Linked DNA regions of Rubripirellula amarantea. Each later gene encodes a partner of the first gene's protein in a complex. Links are inferred from orthologs where the notes say so. Each region holds a gene or a part of one and is shown in the gene's direction. Other genes may lie near its edges.

Region 1 (3,802 bases):
CCGTCAATAAGCCGACTGGAGTGGTCACCACCAACCGAGACCCGCAGGGGCGTCCGAGGGTGGTGGATTTGGTTCCGCCGAGCGAACGGGTGTTCGCGGTGGGACGCCTCGACCGCAGCAGTGAAGGTTTGATCCTGCTGACCAACGACGGCGAACTTGCTCAACGGTTAACGCACCCCAAGTTTGGAATCCGAAAGATCTACCGCGTCGTTGTAGCGGGTAAGGTCGAAGGCGAAACGATGAAGAAGATGCGGCAAGGCATCTACATCTCGGACGGATTTGTGCAGGTCGAGGGCGCCAAGATCCTAAAGGCAAAAGCTCGCGCAACGGAAATGGAAATCACGCTGCGTGAAGGCAAGAATCGCGAAATTCGCCGCATCTTGGCTCGGCTTGGACACAAGGTTCAACAACTGCAACGAATCGCTGTTGGCCCGCTACGCCTAGGTGACATTCCCGTCGGTGCGCACCGTTTGCTAATGCGCGACGAAGTTGACAAGTTGTGGGCAGCAGTCGAGGCAGCCGAGAAACAACATGAGCGCGAAGCGACCGAAAACACCGATGCGCAAACGCCCCGACGAAAGACGGCGCGACCTAAGAGCAGCACGCGATCGACTTCCACTCGTACTCAAGGCAATGGCCCTCGCAAAAAGTCCGTCAAAAAGACTTCCGGCTCAGTTCGTCCTGGAACCAAGAAAGCTCGCACGAAAGAAAAGCCCACCGCAGATCCGCTGTCCTTCTTGCCAGCGACGGGATCCAAACGTACTGGGGCAGTGATCGGCGGCGACTCATCCCCAGATCCGAAGCCGGCCAAGGTTAAGAAAGCTAAGACGGGAAGAAAGCCGACGCGAGCCAATCCAACGGGTGCGGCCAGCGGACGGAACTTCAATAAGAAATCCGCACGTCGAAAAAAGAGATAGTAAATTCCTAGGGACCTCTGATTCACAGGTTTCACTTGTGAAGCCTGCAACGCTGTATGACCAAACTGCACGCCGATTACTACGCCGATTCGATGACTCAAGTGAGGACCACGATAGTCCTCAATGAACAGATTGCCGAATCTACCTTTCGCCTTCGTGTTGAAGCGGCTCCGATTGCCGCCAATGCGGTGCCGGGGCAATTCGTGATGATCCGCATGGCCGGTATCAACGCGCCGCTGATTGGTCGAGCCTTAGCGATCTACGACATTCTTGATAATGACCAAGGTGAACCCACGTATGTGGATGTGATTTATCTGCGGAAGGGTGCACTGACAACACCGCTTTCGTCGGCATCCGTCGGAACCCCGATCGATTTGTGGGGCCCGCTTGGAAACGGATTTTCAAACCGCGATTGCCAAACGCTCATCATGGCGGTCGGCGGCATCGGACAAACTCCGATGCTGTTGCTTGGTCGTGAAGCGCTCGGTGACCAAACCTTTGGGGTCCAGAACCGTGCCTCCGGTTGGGCTCAGAATGCCGAGATCATCTACGGTGCTCGAAACGCCAACTTACTCGCTGGCGTCGATGACTTTCGCAAAGCGGGTTTCGAAGTAACGCTATGCACCGACGATGGATCTTTAGGCCAACAAGCATTGGTGCCAGATGTACTAAAAGAGCGTCTGACTGAGATCCAGGATCTTTCCACCGTCCGTGTGGTCACCTGCGGCCCCGAAATCATGATGGAGAAGGTCGCCCAGCTCTGCGAATCGATGGGCGTTGATTGCCAAGTCTCGATGGAAACACCGATGGCTTGCGGCATCGGTATCTGTTTCAGTTGCGTCGCCAAGGTTAACCAAGACGACGGCGAATGGGATTACAAGCGAACCTGTGTAGAAGGCCCGATCTTTGACGCCTGCAAGATTTGCTGGGATTGAGATCCGCCAGGCGTGAGCCCGTTTGCATTAAGAATGCCCTAGGCATCAGCGATAAAAAGACCCTGATGTCGTGGGCGATTCTTTGCCGCTCGGATATCCAGAAGCCTGACCCGTGCTTCCGGGTGTGTAGGAACTAGGCGCGATTGTCCCCGCCGAGTCGCGGCCACCGAGGCTGCCTGCGGCGTTTGCTGTCGCGTAGCTCGCAGTAGTCGCCCCTGGCGCGGTCGTATCAGGAGTAGTCGCGATACTCGCGTTCATCGTCGGTGATTCCTCAGGCAAACTATACGCCGACCCGGTGCTCGTGGAATTGGGTGGCGTGATCGACGAAATGGCTGAACCTAAGTTCGGCAAATTGGAAGGCAATGAGAACCCGCCAGACGACGGACCAGAGTTCGATTCACTGGTCGAGGATGTCGTTGCGGCCATCTTCGGTGGCTCGTAGCTCGGCGTCTGGCCTCCCATTGCCGGAATTCCAGGTACTGAATTCCCCGATGATTGTCCGCTGGGTGACTGGCTACCGAGTGACTGGCTACCGAGTGACTGGCTACCAGGGGCTTGGTAACTAGATGCGGCGCTTGCATAGCTTGTCGGCGGAACGGCCGGAGCGGTTTGAGGCGTCGCCTTCGGCTCAAAGGACTTGCTGCCAAAGGTGTAGGGTGAAGGTTTCGCAGCCGACGTCCCTGGATACGAATTGGTGGAAGCCAATCCATTGGTGGCGGTTGAAGGTGTCGAAGCCGGTTGCCCATAAACGCCGTTGGCTTGAGCCGCAGCAAAATTGGTTTGTGGAGTAGCGGTGCCTGGTGAGACATTAAAGCCAGCGACTTGCATGGTCCCAGACGGGTCCATCGGATTCGCTGGCATGGTTGACGGAGTGGTAGTCGACGACGGAGCCTGCGTTCCCCCGGCAATCGACGCGATGGCTTGCGGAGTCGCCGAGGTGCTCGGCGGAGCAGGGTATGTCGTTGAAGGTCCGGTCCCGGCGAGCAATTCAGCCGATGGCTCGCTATTGCGTGCAAACGGATTCATGCTTCGCATCTTCGACGAACCGCGACATCCAGCGGTAGCAAACACAGAAAGGGTACACACCATCAAAACAAAACCCTTGACCCGAATAGCGGACGCACCGCTCGGGCTCATTGATTTTTCGTTGGTCCACTGGTTCAGCATCGCTGTCTACCTTTTCCCCACCCATGGTCACAAATGTCTCTGGTGAATATCCCGCTGTACGCGTTCAATTCACCTTTTACGCCAGGACGTTAGAACTTCGGAAGATCGAATGTCAATGCTGGTTTTATCGCAATTGGAATGATGGGATGGAATCGAATCTTGCTCGCCACCCAAGATCTTCAATTTTCTCTCTGGACGCTCGCATCACTTGCTTGATAAGAGGTTAGCGAGAGCCTCCTGAAGGGGCGTCAGATCTCTGAATCCCAATTAAGTGACAATAGCTATGAATATCAATTTCTTTGAATGGTTGCGTGACGGTGTTCGTCAGTCCGTATTACTAGGCGTGAGCGATGCTATCGAAGAAATTGGCATGCCTGCTGACAACAGCGACATTGACCCGAATGTTGCCGGTCTGTTTTCCCAAGACCAAACGAAAACGAAGCGGGGGCGATCCAATACCGGACGCAAACGCCTGGGCAAATCACTCAAAGAAATGGCTCCTGCGGACGCAAAATAAAGTTGGCACCCTATCACCCATCATTGCGATGCAACCGATCGCGAGGATGAGATTCGCGATTGAGCAACTGTTCGCAACTTAGAAACTGTTCGCGATTGAGCAACCGCTCGCGATTCAATCGCACGGCAATTTGACGCGAACCGTCGTCGGACCGCCGGGCGTTGATTCGATCGCTAAATCACCGCCCATGACCTCGGCGCGGCTCTTCATGGCTGCGATCCCAAAATGCCCTTCGCGATCGAGAGTGGGATCAAAGCCTTCCCCAT
Region 2 (3,835 bases), 2.4 Mb from region 1 along the record:
GTCGATCTCGGGCCAATTAGTTCAAGTCTATTCGGCTCGTCCGCAAAGCCCACCTTTTGCTTTGACCGATGGGACCGGCCGTACGGTTGCCTACGTGACTCCATCGCCTGGGATCAACCTACGCATGCACCTTAACAGCCAAGTCACAGTGACGGGCGAAAAGGGATTCGTAAACGGCGTAAACCTGCCTCACGTTTTCGCGGAAAAAGCCGAACGAGTTGCCTCGTCGGGTCTTCAGTTTCGCTAGGTTGCATGGGGCCGGCATTGACGCTTTTTCATGAGGATTTGGCCATCGCCCGCTTCCCCTCGTTGTGATTGCCCTCTGCCACGCCGCCATGAGACCCGGTAACATGGTGGCATGAATGAAAACGAGCTAACGAAACGTCGCCGCCAGCTTCGCAACATCGTCGTAATGGCGTTCGCCGATGGTTCGCTAGGCGAACGTGAAGTCAACCTAGTCGCCGACCGTTGTGCCGATCTAGGACTCGATGAGTACGACCTTCAAAAGGCGGTTGAGTTTGGTCTGGGGGACGACGCGGCCCTCGATTTCCCCTCCGACTCCGACGAGCAACGCGAATTGCTTAAAGATCTGATTCGAATGATGGCCGCCGATGGTCACCTCGATGAAAGCGAGAAGCGTTTATTTGCGTTTGCCGCTGCGAAGATGTCGGTGTCATCGAAGGATGTGGAATCGCTGATCAGCGAAGTGCTGGGAGCGTAAATACCCTTGGCTCGTATCTTGATCACTTCCGGTCCGACACGGCAATATCTTGACCCGGTCCGATACATCACCAATGCGTCAAGCGGACGAATGGGCGTCGCCCTTACCCAGGCTGCTTTAGATTTGGGGCACGAGGTTGTCGTGATAAGCGGACCCGTCTCGGTAACCTATCCCGCCGGCGCCAAAGTGGTGCCTGTTATCACGACGGACGAAATGTTGTCGGCCGCGATGGAGCATTTTGAATCTTGTGATGGTGCCATCGGTGCGGCAGCACCGTGCGATTACATGCCGCGGAAGATTCACACTCAAAAAATCTCCAAGACGGGACAACCTCTGACCATTGAACTTGTTGAAACCGCAGACGTGGTCGCCACGCTTGGGCAAAACAAGAAAGAGGGACAATGGGTGGTTGGTTTCGCGCTCGAAACCGAAGACCAACGTTTTCGCGCGATCGTTAAGTTAGAAAAGAAACTCTGCGACCTGATGGTCAGCAACGGACCCACGGCAATCGATTCGGATGACAACGAAGTTGAACTGCTTGATCCATCGGGGCACGTGATTGAAGCGATCTCTGGTTCAAAATCCCATGTCGCTAAACGAATCCTCGCACAACTTCAACAACGCTTAGTAAAACGAAACTGATGATCACTGCACGCTCTGTCGATCTCGAAGTCCAACTTGGACGATTAAAACTGTCCAATCCCATCATGGTGGCGTCAGGGACGTTTGGTTATGCGCGTGAGATGGAAAACATTGTTGATGTTTCCCAACTTGGCGCGGTATTGCCCAAGACGATCACCGCTGAGCCAAGGATTGGTAATGCGCCTTGGCGAACGGTTGAAACGTCCGGTGGATTGCTCAACGCGATTGGACTCGACAACGATGGCGTCGATGTATTTCTCGAGCACCACTTGCCATATCTTGCAAAAATTGGCACCTCCGTCGTGGTAAGTATTGCTGGCAGAACGGAAGACGATTTCGTGCAGCTTGCTGAAAAGGTTGGATCGCAGGAAGGCGTTTCGGCGGTCGAGTTGAACTTGTCATGTCCAAACGTCAGCGGCGGAATTGATTTTGGAACCAATGCTGAAAGTTGCCGCAGCGTTGTCGCGGCAGCTCGTTCAAAAACTGGGGTTCCGATTCTCGCGAAGCTGACTCCCAATGTCACCAAGATTGCGGACATCGCCAAAGGTGCCGCAGATGGCGGTGCCGATGCTGTTTGTTTGATCAATACGGTGCTCGGCATCGCGGTCGATTGGCGAAAGCAGAAACCGATACTGGGCAACGGAATGGGCGGTTTGAGTGGTCCAGCTATCAAGCCGATCGCGCTACGCTGCGTGCATCAGGTGGCTCAAGCAGTCGACATTCCCATCATCGGAATCGGTGGCATTGCCAACATTGATGATGTGATGCAGTTCTTGGTCACGGGCGCGTCGGCGGTCCAGATTGGCACGGCAAACTATTACGACCCCACCGTGTCTACGCGATTGATCGAACAGTTGCCGCATGCGGTTGCCGAACTAGGACATCAAGCGGTCTCGCAATGCATTGGTACGCTCCGCGTTTAAGAGTAGGAAGCGACAATGAACGACCCTTTGCACAGCAACGTCCTAGCGGTCTTGGACTTGGCTGAGCACTTTGATCGACTGCGATCACGGGCGGATCAGTTCATTGCAAGTTTTGATACCGGCACACGAGGTTTCTTTTCACCCAGCGAAGATGACGACGTCACATCGTTGTGGGTTTCGTATCACACAGGCCGGTCAGCGCTGCTCGAAACGATCCATTCGCTGCGTAACGAATTTGGATCGCTGTCATCTGCTGATCTGGTCGCAAAGCACGGCATTGAATTTCTAGTCGGGTACGCCGCTTCATTAGTCTTGGTCGATGCGGCACGGTCGATTCGCGACCGTTTTTCTCGCGATGCGTTGGTTCGCAGGAAGCTCAATGAGCCTCTCGTTCTTCACGGCATCCCTCAAAACTCTTTCGATCGTATTCAAGAATCGCTCACTGATCCACGTAACGCTTTAGCGGTGCGCCAATTCGGGCAGTATTACGAAGTTCATCGAAATGAGTTGCAATCAATCGCCAACGCGTATGGCGGTGAATCACGTGCCTCGGGCAAGCTTGTTGACTTGATCGACGCTCTGCGGTTCCACATTCAGGTTTCTGCATCACAGTACATTCGAGCACGCGCGGCCGATCGAAGTCAGCAAGTTACCCATCGTGTGATCCGCGGTGGAGCCGTGAAGGTGGTGTATGCGATTCAGCAATGGGGATCCCGTTTGGTGAGTCGTCTCAGTACTAACCCATCGCATGAGCCAAGTTTGCCTTCTTCGATTGTGCGCGAGTTGAATTCGATGATTGTTCCCGGGGACGTTTTCGTCACTCGCAAGGAATTTGCCATCACGAATTACTTTCTGCCAGGGTTCTGGCCGCACGCGGCTCTTTATGTCGGAGAAGGACGAGTGGTGGAATCGCTTAAGGACGGTGTGCATGTTCGCGGCATGGAATCGCCCTATGGAAACGACTGTGTGGCTATCATTCGTCCGAAGTTGCAATCAACTGAAATTGATATGGCGATTCAACGGGCTCACACACACGTGGGGAAACCTTATGATTTCGATTTCGACTTTACTCGTAGCGATCGAATGGTTTGCACCGAAGTCGTTTACCGTAGCTACGAAGGTGTTGGCGGAATGCAGTTTGAGTTGACTAAACGTGCTGGGCGGCAAACGCTGTCCGCCGAGGATTTGTTGTCTCTCGCGGTGGCCGGCATCCACTTTGAGCCTTTAGCAGTCTATTGTCCGTCTCGCAACGAAACGGTTTGCCAGTCCGACGCCATGACTGAAATTTTACGAAACACGATGGGACGAGAAGTCTAGTGAAGCTACTTGAGAAACTTGATCGCATCGTTCGTCCGGTCGCGATTCCCAACCTGACCGAAATCTTGGTGATCGGGCAAGTTGCCACGTTCTTGCTGACTCTTTTGGAACCCGGGTTCACCGAGCGGTTGAATCTGGTTTGGGATCGTGTTTACGAAGGCGAAGTTTGGCGATTGATTACGTTCGTGTTTTTCCCTCCCGCATGGGGAATCTTCGTCATTTTCTATTTTTA

Evidence for each region. The genes of interacting proteins can lie anywhere in the genome.
Region 2: the proteins of Pla22_RS00135 (region 1) and Pla22_RS09030 are in contact, whole or in part, in a crystal structure (PDB 5UE9), measured with the Lactococcus lactis proteins. The link is inferred for Rubripirellula amarantea from one-to-one orthologs. Residues at the interface, in WP_023189152.1 of Lactococcus lactis: Leu4, Gln5, Ala47, Ser48, Met49, Leu50, Leu51, Arg52, Arg53, Met95, Leu98, Arg223, Met224, Ala225, Cys226, Ile228, Gly229, Ala230, Cys231, Tyr232, Ala233, Val235, Glu236, His237, Asn243, His244, Ala245, Lys247, Glu250; in WP_025017116.1 of Lactococcus lactis: Gly25, Phe27, Phe29, Glu32, Tyr33, Lys35, Tyr36, Lys48, Phe56, Thr60, Pro61, Arg62, Val63, Ala64, Glu65, Thr66, Ala67, Ser68, Gly69, Met70, Ile74, Gln77, Pro223, Glu251, Phe274, Ala275, Pro277, Phe278.

The regions. Positions count from the first base shown.
Region 1 is NZ_SJPI01000001.1:27,611-31,412, forward strand. Bases 1-2,912 are described here. They hold Pla22_RS00135 (dihydroorotate dehydrogenase electron transfer subunit), read left to right. Parts: upstream 1-973; coding sequence 974-1,852; downstream 1,853-2,912. Other genes in these bases: Pla22_RS00130 (pseudouridine synthase), read left to right, coding at 1-917; Pla22_RS00140 (hypothetical protein), read right to left, coding at 1,898-2,912. Outside these bases: more of Pla22_RS00140, read right to left, coding at 2,913-3,019; Pla22_RS00145 (hypothetical protein), read left to right, coding at 3,303-3,536; Pla22_RS00150 (sensor histidine kinase), read right to left, coding at 3,651-3,802.
Region 2 is NZ_SJPI01000001.1:2,474,261-2,478,095, forward strand. The notes cover bases 381-3,325. They hold Pla22_RS09030 (dihydroorotate dehydrogenase), read left to right. Parts: upstream 381-1,365; coding sequence 1,366-2,286; downstream 2,287-3,325. Other genes in these bases: Pla22_RS09020 (tellurite resistance TerB family protein), read left to right, coding at 381-721; Pla22_RS09025 (phosphopantothenoylcysteine decarboxylase domain-containing protein), read left to right, coding at 728-1,363; Pla22_RS09035 (YiiX/YebB-like N1pC/P60 family cysteine hydrolase), read left to right, coding at 2,302-3,325. Outside these bases: Pla22_RS09015 (hypothetical protein), read left to right, coding at 1-247; more of Pla22_RS09020, read left to right, coding at 359-380; more of Pla22_RS09035, read left to right, coding at 3,326-3,603; Pla22_RS09040 (hypothetical protein), read left to right, coding at 3,603-3,835.